Regions from separate parts of the Streptomyces sp. NPDC005266 genome, predicted to be linked through region 4. Evidence: riboswitches for the same ligand, from Rfam matches in the RefSeq annotation. Region 4 holds a riboswitch; each other region holds the start of a gene.

Region 1 (3,649 bases), on a different contig from region 4:
CGTGCGGACCACCTGGGCCCAGGCCTGCCGCAGGGGCCGGGTCAGCCGCGGCCGTCGCGGGGATGGCGACTGGGTCACACGCCCTCACCTCCGGGGCCGATCCTGCCAGGTGCCCGGGGCGAGGGGCAGGGCGGGGCCGGACCCTTTCACCCCTTGCGGAGCGCCTCTTGGGCCCGCCTTTCACCCTTGCGGAGCGCCTCTTGGGCCCGGGGGAAACGCCGTCGGGGAACGCCGCTCAAACCCCGTATGACGTACGAAAGTACGGCGGGAGTCGGGCCGACGCCGCACTCTCTCCGCCGCGTCACCGTCACGCCGGACTCAGTTCACCTTCCGTTCATCCAGTTTCCTTACGTTCACCGTGCTGATACCGACCTTCGAACTGATTGACCGGGTGTATGGAACACATCACGCTTCTCATCGGGATCGTGATCATCACGGCCTTGGTGTTCGACTTCACGAACGGCTTCCACGACACCGCCAACGCCATGGCCACCACCATCTCCACAGGAGCACTCGGTCCCCGGGTGGCAGTGGCGATGTCGGCGGTCCTCAACCTCATCGGCGCGTTCCTGTCCGTGGAGGTCGCCAAGACCATCTCCGGAGGGATCCTCGACGAGGATTCCGGCATCCGACCCGAAGTGATCTTCGCGGGTCTGGTCGGCGCCATCCTCTGGAACCTGGTGACCTGGCTCGCCGGGCTCCCCTCCAGCTCCTCGCACGCTCTCTTCGGCGGCCTCATCGGCGCCACCGTGGTATCCGTCGGCCTGGACGGGGTCAACGGCGACGCGATCGTCATGAAGGTGCTCATCCCGGCCGTCGCGGCGCCGATCGTGGCCGGACTCGCCACGATGGCCGCCACCCGGCTCACCTACCGGCTGGGCCGCGGCCGCTCCTCCGAGGACACCGCGAAGGGCTACCGGGCCGGCCAGATCGCCTCGGCCGCCCTGGTCTCCCTCGCCCACGGCACCAACGACGCCCAGAAGACGATGGGTGTGATCACCCTGGCGCTGGTCACCGGCGGCGTCGTCGCGCCGGACTCCGACCCGCCGCTGTGGGTCATCGTCTCCGCGGGCCTGGCCATCGCGCTCGGCACCTACCTGGGTGGCTGGCGCATCATCCGCACCATGGGCAAGGGCATCACCGACATCCAGCCGCCGCAGGGCTTCGCCGCCCAGACCGGTGCCGCGACGGTCATCCTCGCCTCCTCCCACATCGGCTTCGCGCTGTCCACCACCCAGGTCTGCTCCGGTGCCGTGATGGGCGCGGGGGTCGGCCGCAAGGGCTCGGTGGTGCGCTGGTCGACCGCGGGCCGCATGGTCATGGCGTGGGTGCTGACCCTGCCGGCCGCGGGTCTGATCGCCGGCGCCGCGGCGCTGCTGGCCGACCAGGGCAACGGGGGCGTCACGGCGGTCGCCGTGCTTGCCGTCCTGGCCTGCGGGGCGATCTGGGCGCTGTCGCGCCGCAAGCCCGTGGACCACACCAACGTCAACGAGGCCGGGCCCGCCGAGCCGGTGGGCGCCGTCACCGCCGCCCTCCAGTCCGTCGCCCCGCCGCCCGTAGGCGGCGCGCCCGCCGCCGACACCACCGGGGCCACCACCGCGAGCAGCGCCCCGGAGCCCACCGAAGCGCCCGCCACGGAAACCACCCCCACCCCCGCCGCCGCGGCGACCAGCACCACCAGCTAAAGGGAGCTACGCAATGAGCATCGACTGGGCGGCACTCGGCCAGGTCTTCGGCATCAGCCTCACGGTGACGGTCGGCATCGTCGGCGTCTTCACCCTGGGGATCGTCGGCACGTCCCGGAAGAGCCGGCCGCAGCCGCAGGACGGCACGGCCGTCGTGGTGGCGGTGCCGGGCGACGGCTCCACGGTCGCCCGCACCGGCGCGTACGCCTGCTTCGCGCTGTGCGCCTCGGTCGTGGCGTACGGCATCTATCTGATCGTCGCCTGAGGACCGCGCGTCCCCGACCGACCCCACCGACCGCCGGGCTGCGGCGCTGGTCAGCGCCGCAGCCCGGCGGTCGGTCCATGTGGGCCTCGGCACACTCTCGCATCGCGGGTCATAGGCGAGTTGACGGCCCTTCGCGGCCCATGGTGGACTTCCCGAGCCAAACGGCGGCAGGAGAGGAAGCCGGTGAGAATCCGGCGCGGTCCCGCCACTGTCACCGGGGAGCGCTCTCTCATCGCCTGTACGGGTCACGGCTCGTCCATATGGTTCGTCCGTATGCGGAGCTGGAAGGCCGGGAGAACCGCGGATCCGGGAGCCAGGAGACTCTCACCGCCGGTCACGTCGAGCCAGGGCGCGGACCCTGAGTGAGGACATACCGCCATGCCCGGCCCTGTCACGCCGCCAGCCCCACCTGTCCGTACGCCGCTGCGCCGAGGCGCGACGGCGGGCTGACGGATGCGTGCCGACCACGCCTCGTACGCGTGCGGCGCCGCCCTCGGCTTCCTCGGTGACCTCGCCCTGGGCGATCCGCGCCGCGGTCATCCGGTGGCCGCGTTCGGGCGCGCCGCCGCGGCCGCCGAGCGGCGGCTGTGGCGCGACCACCGCGGCCACGGAGCCCTGCACACCGCGGTGTGCGCGGGCGGCGCGGCCCTCGGTGCCGCGCTGCTGACGCGCACCGTACGGGCCCTCGCCGGGCCCCGTGCGCCGCAGATCGCGCTGACCGCCGCCGCCACCTGGGCCGTGCTGGGCGGTACGACGCTCCGGCGTGAGGCGCGGGCTGTCGGCGACGCGCTGGCCGCCGGAGACCTCCACACGGCCCGGGAGCGGCTGCCGCATCTGTGCGGACGCGACCCGCAGGCGCTGGACGGGCAGCAGATGGCCCGCGCGGTCGTCGAGTCGGTCGCCGAGAACACCTCCGACGCCGTCGTGGGCGCGCTGGTGTGGGGAGCCGTGGGCGGGGTACCGGGCCTCATCGGCTTCCGCGCAATCAACACCCTGGACGCCATGGTGGGTCACAAGTCGCCGCGCTACCGGCGGTTCGGATGGGCGGCGGCCCGCCTGGACGACGCCGCCGGCTGGCCCGGTGCGCGCCTCACCGCCGCCCTGGCCACCCTCGCCGGCCCCGACCCGCGCGGCGCGTGGCGCGCCTGGCGGCGGGACGGCCGGCGCCACCCGAGCCCCAACGCGGGCCCGGTGGAGGCGTCCTTCGCGGGCGCGCTCGGCGTACGGCTGGGCGGCACCCTCGCCTACGGCGGCCGGGTCGAGCACCGGCCGGTGCTCAACGCCGGTGGGCGGGCCGTCCAGACCGCCGACATCGACCGCGCGGTACGGCTGTCGCGCCGCGTCGGCGCGCTGGCGCTGCTGACGTCGATCGCGGCAAGGACCGTTGTGGGCAATCGTTCGGCGGGGCGGAACGGGTGGGCACAACCCATCCACCGGCCCGTACCCGGCAACGAAAGGGCAAGCCGATGACGGGGCCGGGCCACGGCCTACTGGTCGCGGGGACGACCTCCGACGCGGGCAAGAGCGTGGTGACGGCCGGGATCTGCCGGTGGCTCGCCCGCAAGGGCATCCGGGTGGCGCCCTTCAAGGCGCAGAACATGTCGCTCAACTCCTTCGTCACCCGGGACGGCGCGGAGATCGGGCGCGCGCAGGCGATGCAGGCCGCCGCCGCGCGCGTCGAGCCGAGCGCCCTGATGAA
Region 2 (3,649 bases), on a different contig from region 4:
CGAACGCCGACTTCGGGCGCGTCCTTGCCGCGTACGGCGGGGTCTTCGTCGCCGGATCGCTCGCCTGGGGCATGGTGGCCGACGGCTACCGCCCCGACCGGTCGGATGTCATCGGGGCGCTGATCTGTCTCGCGGGGATGGCCGTGATCATGTATGCCCCGCGCGGCCACTGATCGACCGGCCACTACCGTGCGACGAGACGATCCTTTGCGATCGACGCGTGCATCGGCACCAGGAAGGAACGAACGCGATCATGTATCTCATCGTGGCCCCCGGACGGACAGGAGTTCTCCGGTGACCGACAACGACCCCGTCCTGCTGCGCACCGAGGGACGCGCCGGCTACCTCACCCTCAACCGGCCGCGCGCCATCAACGCCCTCAACCACCCGATGGTGACCCGGATCGCCGAGGCGCTCACCGCCTGGGAGCGGGATCCGGCGGTCGGGACCGTCGTGATCAGCGGGGCGGGGGAGCGCGGGCTGTGCGCGGGCGGCGACATCCGCTTGATCCACGAGGAGGTGAGGACGGGAGGGGGTGACGCGTCGCTGGCTTTCTGGCGCGACGAATACCGGCTCAACGCCCGTATCGCCCGCTACCCCAAGCCGTATGTCGCCCTGATGGACGGCATCGTGATGGGCGGCGGCGTCGGGGTCTCGGCCCATGGCGGCGTACGGATCGTCACCGAGCGCTCCCGGGTCGCCATGCCCGAGACCGGCATCGGCTTCGTCCCGGACGTCGGCGGCACCTACCTGCTGGGCCGCGCTCCCGGCGAGCTCGGCACCCATCTCGCGCTCACGGGGGCACCGGTGGGCGCCGCCGATGCCCTGCTGTGCGGGCTCGCCGACCACTTCGTACCGTCCGATCTGCTGCCGGTGCTCGGCAAGGACCTCGCCATGGCCCCCGTGACGGACGTCCTGCCCCGGTACGCCCGCGAGGCGCCGGCGGGTGAGCTGGACGGCCACCGGGAGTGGATCGATCACTGCTATGCGGCGGACACCGTCGAGGAGATCGTGGACCGGCTGCTCGCCAGTGGCGTGCCGGCGGCCAAGGAGACCGCCGAGTCCCTCCTCGCCAAGTCGCCCACCGCGCTCAAGGTCACGCTGACCGCCGTGCGCCGGGCCCGGCGGCTGGGTTCGCTGGAGCGCGTCCTGGAACAGGAGTTCCGCGTCTCGGCAGCCGCTCTGAGCTGCCCGGACCTGGTGGAGGGAATCCGCGCCCAGGTGATCGACAAGGATCGCGCCCCCCGGTGGTCCCCGGCCGCCCTCGCCGAGGTCACCGAGCAGGACGTGGCCCGTTTCTTCGCTCCCCTCGGCGACCGCGAACTCCGCCTGGCCTGCGCCTGATACACCAAAAATAGTGTGCCAAGCGGTCGGCGCCTCGCCCTGGCCGGTCTCGCGCCGCTGATCACCGTGGTGGAGCTCGACCGGGAGCTACTGCGGCCGGTGCCGGCCGATAAGAGCGCCGGGTGGATCGCCGTCGCGATCGGCGGGGCGGGGGTGGTCCGGCGGGTGCTGCTGACCGCCGCCTCCGGCGGGATCGGCCATCTGGTCGACGGCCCACTCCACTTGGACCTCGGGCGGCTGCCTCGCCCGGCTGGGTTCGGCGTCGGCCTCGCGTTCGTGCCGCTCACGGCCGCGGTTTTCGGTGGCGCGGTATCGCAGGCGCGGGAGCGACACCGGTGGACTGCCGCCCCAGGGGCGGGCATGGCGTCATCCTGCCGGGCCGCCCCCGCCCGCCACTCGCCCCGCCCGCACCGCGACCGCGGGGACGAAGCGGGAGCGGATCCGGAAACTTGCCGCTTTCGACCCGCGGCTCCTAGAGTTGGCGGGCCGTGGTGTTTCGGGAAGACCGGTGAGAAACCGGAGCGGCCCTCGCCACTGTGATCGGGGAGTATCCGTCCCGCTCCACGGCCTGAAGGACAAGGCTGTGGAGCCACTGGCAGCGCTGAGCGGCCGGGAAGGCAGGGGCGGGCGCGTTCGACCCGTCAGCCAGGAGACCGGCCGCGGCATCTCACGAAGTGATCCACGAGGTGCTGGAGCGTGACCGCATGACCCTGCCCACCGCACTGCGCTGGCGGCGCGAGGACACCGTACGGACCGCGGGGCTGCTGGCGGTGATCGTCGCCCTGCACATCGTCGCGTTCGGCGTGCTCTTCCTGGTCGTCGCGCCCCAGCACTACGAGGTCGGCTCCAGGACCTTCGGCATCGGCCTCGGGATCACCGCGTACACCCTCGGCATGCGGCACGCCTTCGACGCCGACCACATCGCCGCCATCGACAACACCACCCGCAAGCTGATGGCCGACGGAAAGCGGCCGGTGTCGGTCGGCTTCTGGTTCGCCCTCGGCCACTCCAGCGTCGTCGTCATCATGGCCGCGCTGGTCGCCGGGGGTACTCAGCTGGCCGGCACCCTGGCCGACGAGAGGTCCGGCACCCACCAGACCCTCGGCGTCGTCGGCACGACGGTCTCCGGCTCCTTCCTCTATCTCATCGCCGCGCTCAACCTGGTGGCGCTCGTCGGCATCCTGCGGGTCTTCCGGGCGATGCGCGCCGGACAGTACGACGAGGCCCGGCTGGAGGCGCATCTGGACAGCCGCGGCTTCATGAACCGGGCCCTCGGCCGCTTCACGCGGTCCATCACCCGCCCCGGGCAGATGTACCCGCTCGGCTTCCTCTTCGGGCTCGGCTTCGACACCGCCACCGAGGTGACGCTGATGGTGATGGCCGGAAGCGGAGCCGCCGCCGGGCTGCCCTGGTACGCGATCCTGTGCCTGCCGCTGTTGTTCGCCGCCGGGATGAGCCTGTTCGACACGCTCGACGGCACCTTTATGAACTTCGCCTACCACTGGGCGTTCTCCAACCCGGTGCGCAAGGTTTTCTACAACCTCGCCATCACCGGGCTGTCGATCGCGGTGGCCTTCCTCATCGGCACCATCGAGCTGGTGAGCGTGCTCCACGACAAGCTCGAGCTGCAAGACGCCGTCACCGGCCGGATCGCCGCGCTCGACCTGGACAACGTCGGGTTCATCATCGTCGGGCTGTTCGTGGTGGTGTGGGCGGCGGCCCTGGCCTACTGGCGGCTCGCCAAGGTGGAACAGCGCTGGTCCGCCCGGACGGCCGGAACCGACGGCGGCTGAGCCCGGATCAGACGGCTCCGGTGGCCCCGCGCTTCCCGCTGATCCTCCGCGCCACCAGATGCACCGCGAGCATCACCGCGGCGGTGACGGCGGCGCTGTGCCCCAGCAGGGCGTCGATCCGGCCCGCCGAGAGATACGCGCCGGCGGCCACCGCGGCCAGGGCGCATACGGCCCGGTCGATGATGCTCTCGACCGAGAGCAGCGTGGCGCGCGGGGCGCCGGGCGGAACGGCGGTGTTCACCAGTGCGCGCTGGATCGGGTACGCGAAACCGGTGACCACCGAGAACAGGCAGAGCAGGCCCACGGCCGCCACCGGGCCGCCGAGGGTGATCCCCGGGCACGCGAACCATGAGATCGCCGCCTCGCTCCGGCTCTCCCGGCAGACCCTGGACTATCACCTTGGCCGGCTGCGGCAGTTGCTCGATGCCCCCACCCGCCTCGCGCTGATCGGCCGGGCGTATTCCTGGGCATCCTCGACCCGCAGAGCTGGCGGCCGCGCCCCGCCTGAGGGC
Region 3 (3,649 bases), on a different contig from region 4:
GCGCCAGGCGCTTCTCGGCCACGGGGATATGGCGCAGCCGGGCGTGTCGTACCGCGATGCCCGCGACACGCGCGGCGCGCTCGGGGTCGGCGGCGTAGACCGGCAGCCCGTCCTCGTCGACCTCCTTGAAGGAGAACGGCACGGTGATGAGCCGCCCGTCGAACTCCGGGACGGCGACCTGGGTCGCGGCGTCCAGCGGCGACAGGCCCTCGTCGTTCTCCTCCCACGCGGCGCGCGGGCTGGTCAGGCACAGCGCCTGGAGGACGGGTACGTCGAGCGCGGCGAGCGCGCCCGCGTCCCACGCCTCGTCGTCGCCGCCCGCGGAGGCGGCGGCGGGCCGGGTGCCGCCGGCCGCGAGGACGGTGGTGACGATCGCGTCGGCCGCCCCGAGGGCCTCGATCAGCTCGGGCTCGGGGGCCCGGAGGGAGGCGACGAACAGCGGCAGCGGCCGGCCTCCCGCGTCCTCCACGGCCTGGCACAGGGCCTCGACGAAGGCGGTGTTGCCGCTCATGTGGTGGGCGCGGTAGTAGAGCACGGCGACGGTCGGGCCGGTGACGTCGCCGCGGGCGGTGCGCTCCAGCGGGCCCCAGGTGGGGGCGGGCGCGGGCGGTTCGAAGCCGTGGCCGGTGAGCAGCACCGTGTCGGAGAGGAACCGGGCCAGCTGGGCCAGGTTGGCGGGCCCGCCGTGGGCGAGATAGGCGTGGGCCTCGGCGGCGATCCCGATCGGGACGGTGGACGCCTCCATGAGCTGGGCGTCCGGAGCCTGTTCACCGGTGAGGACGACGACGGGGCGGTCCCCGGCGAGCAGCGTCTCCAGCCCCTCCTGCCAGGCGCGGACGCCGCCGAGGAGCCGGACGACGACGAGTTGGACGCCGTCGAGGAGGCCGGGGAGGTCGTCGAGTGCGAGCCGGGCCGGGTTGGCGAGGCGGTACGGCACCGGGCCCGTGGCGGCACGGGCACTGAGCAGGTCGGTGTCGGAGGTCGACAGCAGCAGGATCATGCGCAGCGCGCCTTCCTCGGGGTCCGCGCCCCGGGCGGGTTGAAGACGGCGGGAGTTCCTGGCTCGCCCGGCCGCTGCCTGCCGGCAGCCACCGCGCTCACAGTGGCGGGACCGCGCCGGATTCGCACCGGCTTCCTCCCCTTGACGCCGTCTTGTGCGTCCGGCGGGCCAAGACGACCCGCCGCTGAGCATAGTAAGCGTTGCTGACCTGGCAGGGGACGGTGAGGGCAAGGGAATCGTCGGTATGCTCGCCGCCATGCCCCTCCCCCCGACAACCGTCCCACCAGGGGATCAATCCCCCTTCCGCCGCCGGAGCGGGCGCGATGACGCCTGCCCGGGCGCCCTGCGGCTGCACCCGGCGGACGACGGCGCGCTGGCCCGCGTCCGGGTGCCGGGCGGGCTGCTGACGACCCGTCAGGCGGACGCGCTGGCACGGGTGGCCGAGGAGCTGGGGGACGCCCGGCTGGACATCACCTCCCGCGGCAATCTGCAGGTACGCGGGCTGGACCCGGGGTGCGGCGCGGAACTGGCGGGGCGGCTGCGGGCGGCCGGACTGCTGCCGTCGGACCGGCATGAGCGGGTGCGCAACGTCGTGGCGTCGCCGCTGTGCGGACTGGACGGTGCGGGACACGCGGATGTGGCGGCGTGGGCACGGGAGTTGGACGCGGCGCTGTGCGACGAGACGTCGGACGAGTTGTCCGCCTTGTCGGGACGTTTCCTGTTCGCGCTGGACGACGGGCGCGGCGATGTGGCCGCCTTGGGCGCGGATGTGACATTGATCGCAACGCCGGACGGCGGGGCCGTGCTGCGGATGCCTGGCCCGGCGTGTCGTAGTGAGCGGACCGAAGGTCGCGACACGCCGGACAGCATCGAGCTGTGGGTGCGGGAGGCCGGGGACGTGCCGCGCGCGGCCGCGCTGGCCGCCGTGGAGTTCCTGGCGAGTGTGCGGGCGAGCGGCACCCGGGCATGGCGGGTGCGTGAGCTTCCGGCGCAACACGCCGTGGCGGCCGACGGGTTGGCGACGCGGCTCGCCGCCGCGGGGATCGAGACGGTACGTACCGTACGCACCGAGCCGGACCCCGGTCTCTCGCCGCCGGGCCCCGCGCCGGGGCTGGTCACCGGGCCGGACGGGCGCCTGGCCGTGTCCGTCGCCGTCCCGCTCGGCCGGGTGAGCGCGGCCCAGTGGCGGCTGCTCGCCACGCTCGCCTCCCGGGGCGGGTCGGGCGAACTGCGTGTGACACCCTGGCGCGGCGTGGTGCTCCCTGGGTTTTCCCCGGACGGCGGCCGGACCGCCTCGGGCGAGCTGTCCGACGCCGGACTCGTGACCGATCCGGCCTCCCCATGGCTCGGCGTCGGTGCGTGCACCGGACGTCCCGGCTGCGCCAAGTCCCTTGCCGATGTGCGCGCCGACGCGGCGCGCGCGGTGGCGGGCGACCGGCGCCCGGGCTCGCTTCCGGTGTACTTCTCCGGCTGTGAGCGACGGTGCGGCCACCCCGGCGGCCGCTGGGTGGACGCGCTGGCGACCGGCGCGGGCTACCGGGTCACCGTACGGGAGGTACCGGAGGCGGCCGGCGCGGACACAGGCGCGGATGTGACAGCGGATGTGACAGCAGAACAAGTGGCCGACGCCGTGGCGGCGGCCCGGGGAACGAGATGATCGAGGGCACAGTGTTCGACTACGAGAAGGACGGGGCGGCCATCTACCGCGCATCCTTTGCCACCATCCGCGCCGAGGCCGACCTCGGCGGCCTTCCCGCCGACGTCAGCCGGGTCGCGGTGCGGATGATCCACGCCTGCGGCATGGTCGACCTGGTCAAGGACCTCGGGTACTCCCCCGAGGTGGTCTCCCGTGCCCGCGCCGCGCTGCGCGCCGGCGCCCCCGTGCTGTGCGACGCGCAGATGGTCGCCAGCGGCGTCACCCGCAAGCGGCTGCCCGCCGGCAACGAGGTGGTGTGCACGCTCTCCGACCCCGGCGTACCGGAGTTGGCGCGGCGCATGGGCACGACGCGCAGCGCCGCCGCGCTGGAACTGTGGCGGGACCGGCTCGAGGGCTCGGTCGTCGCCGTGGGCAACGCGCCCACGGCGCTCTTCCGGCTGCTGGAGATGATCGAGGAGGGAGCGCCGCGCCCGGCGGCCGTCATCGGTGTGCCGGTCGGCTTCATCGGCGCGGCCGAGTCCAAGGAGGCGCTGGCCGGACACCCGGCGGCGCTTGACCATCTGGTGGTGCGCGGCCGACGCGGCGGCAGCGCCATGGCCGCGGCCGCGATCAACGCGATAGCGAGCGAGGAAGAGTGAGCGAGCAGCAGACCGGCCGGCTCTACGGGGTCGGGCTCGGACCCGGCGACCCGTCCCTGATGACCGTACGGGCCGTGGAGGTCATCGCCGAGGCCGATGTCGTCGCGTATCACAGCGCCCGGCACGGCCGCAGCATCGCGCGCTCGATCGCCGAGCGGCATCTGCGGCCGGACCACATCGAGGAGCGCCTGGTCTACCCGGTGACGACGGAAGGCACCGACCATCCGGGCGGCTACCGCGGCGCGATGGAGGAGTTCTACACGGAGGCGTCCGCCCGGCTCGCCGCACACCTGGACGCGGGGCGTACGGTCGCGGTGCTCGCGGAGGGCGATCCGCTCTTCTACGGCTCGTACA
Region 4 (3,649 bases):
GCCTCGCGGAGCGGGCCGCCGCCGCGCCCGGGGACGCGGTGGATGTGAAGGCCGCGTACTGCTACCCGATCCCGATCGGGGTCATCTGCGAGCTGATCGGCCTGCCCGAGGGCGAGATGCGCGAGCGTGAGCGCGCGTTCGTGGACACCATGTTCCGGACGAACGCGGCACCGGAGGAGGTCATCGCCGCCAACGAGGGCCATCAGCGCATCCTGCGCGAGCTCGTCGCGCTCAAGCGGCGCACACCCGCCGACGACATCGTCAGCGATCTCATCGCCGCACGCGACAAGGACGGCTCCCGGCTGAACGAGCAGGAGCTCGCCGACACCGTGGGGCTGCTCATCGCCGCCGGCTACGAGACGACGGTGCAACTGCTCGACAACGCGATCCACGCCATGCTGACCCATCCGGAGCAGTTCGCCCTGGTCCGCCGGGGCAAGGCGTCCTGGGACGACGTGATCGAGGAGACGCTGCGGGCACAGCCCCCGCTGGCGCATCTGCCGCTGCGCTTCGCCGTGGAGGACGTCGACGCCGGTGAGGGCGTCGTCATCAAGAAGGGCGACGCGGTCCTGGCGTCCTACGCGGCGGCCAACCGCCACCCCCGGCTGCACGGCACCGACGCCGACCGGTTCGACATCACCCGGGCGGACAAGGAGCACCTGGCCTTCGGCTACGGCATGCACTACTGCCTGGGCGCACCGCTGGCCCGGCTGGAGGCCCGGATCGCACTCCCCGCGCTGTTCGACCGCTTCCCTGACCTGGAGCTCGCCGTCCCGCCGCAGGCCCTCGAACCCGCACCGACCTTCATCTCCAACGGCCACCGGAGCCTGCCGGTGCTGCTGCGCGCGGAGGCGGACAGGGGGGCGGGCGGGCGGCAGGCGGCCGCCGGATAAGGTATCCGTAAAACTTCATTCGCGCCCGTTCGGGGGAAGTCGGTGGGAATCCGACGCTGACCCGCAACCGTGAGTACGGCCCTCGGGGACGTATGAGCCGGAACACCAGGGCGGGCGCGACGCAGGCTCCCGTCGTCCCGGGCACCGGGGCGGCACCGTCGAGGGATGCGGAGCTGAGCCGGGTGTCATCGTGTCGTGGCGGGGCGGATCGCTCCGCGCGTGGGTGGTCAGCCGTGCGCGGCCGCGCCCGTAGGCGGTCCGTCCCACCGCGGCGACAACGATCGAGAGGCACCACAGCCATGAACCTACGCCGCAGTGTGGCGGCTCTGTCCGTCTCCGCCGCCGTGTGCGGCGCAGTCGTCGCGCCCGCCGCCTTCGCCGACGGCCCGGCGCGCCCGGAGGGGCTATACGGTGCCAAGGACCCGAAGTTCGACGGCGTGTGGCGGCAGTCGCTCGCGCTGCTCGCCCAGGACGCGGTGGGCGTCACCCCGGCGAAGTCGGCTGTCGACTGGCTGGCCGGTCAGCAGTGCGCGGACGGCGGCTTCGGGGCCTACCGGGCGGACACCGCGAAGGCGTGCGAGCCGAAGAAGGGTGAGTTCACCGACGCGACCTCGGCGGCCGTGCAGGCGCTGGCGGCGGTGGGCGGGCAGTCCGACGCGGTGGAGAAGGGCATCGGCTGGCTGAAGCGGAACCAGAACGACGACGGCGGCTGGGGCATGAACCCCGGCGGGCCGACCGACGCGAACTCCACCTCGGTCGCGGTCGGCGCCTTCGCCGCTGCCGTGAAGGACCCGTCGAAGATCACCGCCGAGAAGGGCGGCAAGAGCCCGTACGACGCCCTGCTCGGGCTGCAGCTGGGATGCGCGGCCAAGGCGGGAGAGCGCGGGGCCTTCGCCTACCAGCCGGACAAGAGCGGGAACACCGGGAAGAACGCCAAGCTCGCCGCGAACACCCTGGCCACCGTGAGCGCCGCGCTGGCCGCCCAGGGCAAGGGCTTCGTCTTCGAGCCCGTCGGCGACGACACCCGCAAGAGCCCGGAGCCGATGGACTGCGAGGGCGGGGACGGCGGGGCCGGTACGCCCGAGGACGCGGCCGAGGCCGCCCTCGGCCATCTCTCCACCGCCCTGTCCGAGCACGACGGACACCTGATGTCCACGATGCCCGGCGCCAAGAACCAGCCCGACTTCGGCGCCACCGCCGACGCGGTCATGGCGCTCGCCGCCGGGAAGCACAGCGCCGCCGCGGGCAAGCCGCTCCAGTGGCTGCGGCGGAAGAACAGCGGCGCGGTGGCGTGGGCGAAGGGCGACCCGGGGGCCCTCGGCAAGCTGATCCTCGCGGCATACGCGACCGGCAGCGATCCGCGGAGCTTCGGGGGCGTCGACCTGGTGCGGCAGCTCAACGCCACGGGGCCGAAGCCCGAAGCGGTCGGCGGCTCGGGGGCCGAGTCGAGCACCAAGGCCAAGAAGGACGACGACGGCGGGATGACCAACGTCTGGTGGTTCGTGGGCGCCGGCGCGGCCGCGGGCATCGGCATCGGCTTCCTGCTCAGCGGCCGGAAGAAGCAGCAGTTCTGATGATCCTCGGGCACGTCGTGCGGTGCGCGGCCCGGTCGCTCCCCGCCGCGCTGCTGCTGGCCGCCTTGGGCGCGGCCCCCGCGCAGGCCGCCGAGGGGTATCGCTACTGGTCGTTCTGGCAGCGGGGCGGGGGCGGCTGGACGTACGCCACGCAGGGGCCCGCGTCGGCGCGGCCGGACGATGGCGACATGATCGGCTTCCGCTTCGCGGTCAGCGAGGACTCCCAGGACGCCGTACGGCCGCGTGGTTCGGCCGACTTCAAGGCGATCTGTACCGATACGCCCGCCAAGGGCGGCACCAAGCGGGTCGCGGTTGTCCTGGACTTCGGCACGAAGGCCGACGCGCCGGGTGGCGCGACCCCGCCGAAGGCGCGTACGGAGTGCGCGCGGGTCGGTGAGGGCGCGACGGCCGGGGACGCGCTGGCCGCCGTCGCCAAGCCGCTGCGCTACAACTCCGCCGCGCTGCTGTGCGCCATCGCCGGATACCCGACGTCGGGCTGCGGCGAGCAGATCGGCGAGAGCGACGGCAAGGCCGACGGCAACAGCGGGGGCAAGAACAGCGGCGAGAGCGGCGACAAGAGCGACAGCGGCGGCCCGTCGGCGGGGCTGCTCGGCGGTCTGGCCCTCGTCGTCGGGCTCGGGGCCGCGGCGGTGTGGCAGACGCGCCGCCGCCGGACATGAGCACGGCGGCACCGCGGACCGCCGACGCCACGCGCCGCGTCACGGCACGCACCCCGACCCGGGGCAACGCGCTGCACGCCGGCGCCTGGTGGCTGTGGGCGCTCGGGCTGGCCACGGCCGCGTCCCGGACCACCAATCCGCTGCTGCTCGGGCTGCTCATCGCCGTCGCGGGCTATGTCGTGGCGGTGCGCCGCACGGACGCGCCCTGGGCCCGCTCGTACACCGCCTTCCTCAAGCTCGGCCTGGTGGTGCTGGGGATCCGGCTGATCTTCGCGGTGTTCCTCGGCTCGCCGATCCCCGGCACCCGCGTGCTGTTCACGCTCCCCGAAGTCCCGGTTCCCGACTGGGCGCGGGGGGTGCGGATCGGCGGCCGGGTCGTGGCCGAGGGGCTGGTCTTCGCGCTGTACGACGGGCTGAAGCTGGCCACCCTGCTGATCTGCGTCGGCGCGGCGAACGCCCTGGCCAGCCCGGCCCGGCTGCTCAAGTCCCTGCCCGGCGCGCT

What was found. A riboswitch is a leader RNA that binds a small molecule or an ion and turns the genes downstream of it on or off. The one in region 4 is predicted to bind cobalamin.
Region 1: it holds a riboswitch for cobalamin, as region 4 does, so the genes downstream of both, ABZU99_RS11485 (cobalamin biosynthesis protein) here and ABZU99_RS31845 (prenyltransferase/squalene oxidase repeat-containing protein) in region 4, are expected to answer to the same signal.
Region 2: it holds a riboswitch for cobalamin, as region 4 does, so the genes downstream of both, ABZU99_RS03880 (HoxN/HupN/NixA family nickel/cobalt transporter) here and ABZU99_RS31845 (prenyltransferase/squalene oxidase repeat-containing protein) in region 4, are expected to answer to the same signal.
Region 3: it holds a riboswitch for cobalamin, as region 4 does, so the genes downstream of both, cobN (cobaltochelatase subunit CobN) here and ABZU99_RS31845 (prenyltransferase/squalene oxidase repeat-containing protein) in region 4, are expected to answer to the same signal.

Annotation. Positions count from the first base shown of each region.
Region 1 is NZ_JBEXHC010000005.1:57,019-60,667, forward strand. Features, by position in the region: gene ABZU99_RS11470 (class II aldolase/adducin family protein) at 1-78, opposite strand, end outside; gene ABZU99_RS11475 (inorganic phosphate transporter) at 396-1,685, shown strand; gene ABZU99_RS11480 (hypothetical protein) at 1,699-1,950, shown strand; cobalamin riboswitch at 2,123-2,274, shown strand; gene ABZU99_RS11485 (cobalamin biosynthesis protein) at 2,404-3,420, shown strand; gene ABZU99_RS11490 (cobyric acid synthase) at 3,417-3,649, shown strand, end outside.
Region 2 is NZ_JBEXHC010000002.1:75,783-79,431, forward strand. Features, by position in the region: gene ABZU99_RS03870 (YnfA family protein) at 1-173, shown strand, start outside; gene ABZU99_RS03875 (enoyl-CoA hydratase/isomerase family protein) at 295-1,344, shown strand; cobalamin riboswitch at 1,794-2,021, shown strand; gene ABZU99_RS03880 (HoxN/HupN/NixA family nickel/cobalt transporter) at 2,049-3,137, shown strand; gene ABZU99_RS03885 (hypothetical protein) at 3,145-3,450, opposite strand.
Region 3 is NZ_JBEXHC010000002.1:410,610-414,258, reverse strand. Features, by position in the region: gene cobN (cobaltochelatase subunit CobN) at 1-1,000, opposite strand, end outside; cobalamin riboswitch at 1,033-1,198, opposite strand; gene cobG (precorrin-3B synthase) at 1,257-2,657, shown strand; gene ABZU99_RS05505 (precorrin-8X methylmutase) at 2,654-3,295, shown strand; gene ABZU99_RS05500 (precorrin-2 C(20)-methyltransferase) at 3,292-3,649, shown strand, end outside.
Region 4 is NZ_JBEXHC010000027.1:50,948-54,596, forward strand. Features, by position in the region: gene ABZU99_RS31840 (cytochrome P450) at 1-893, shown strand, start outside; cobalamin riboswitch at 898-1,022, shown strand; gene ABZU99_RS31845 (prenyltransferase/squalene oxidase repeat-containing protein) at 1,193-2,467, shown strand; gene ABZU99_RS31850 (SCO2322 family protein) at 2,467-3,147, shown strand; gene ABZU99_RS31855 (energy-coupling factor transporter transmembrane protein EcfT) at 3,144-3,649, shown strand, end outside.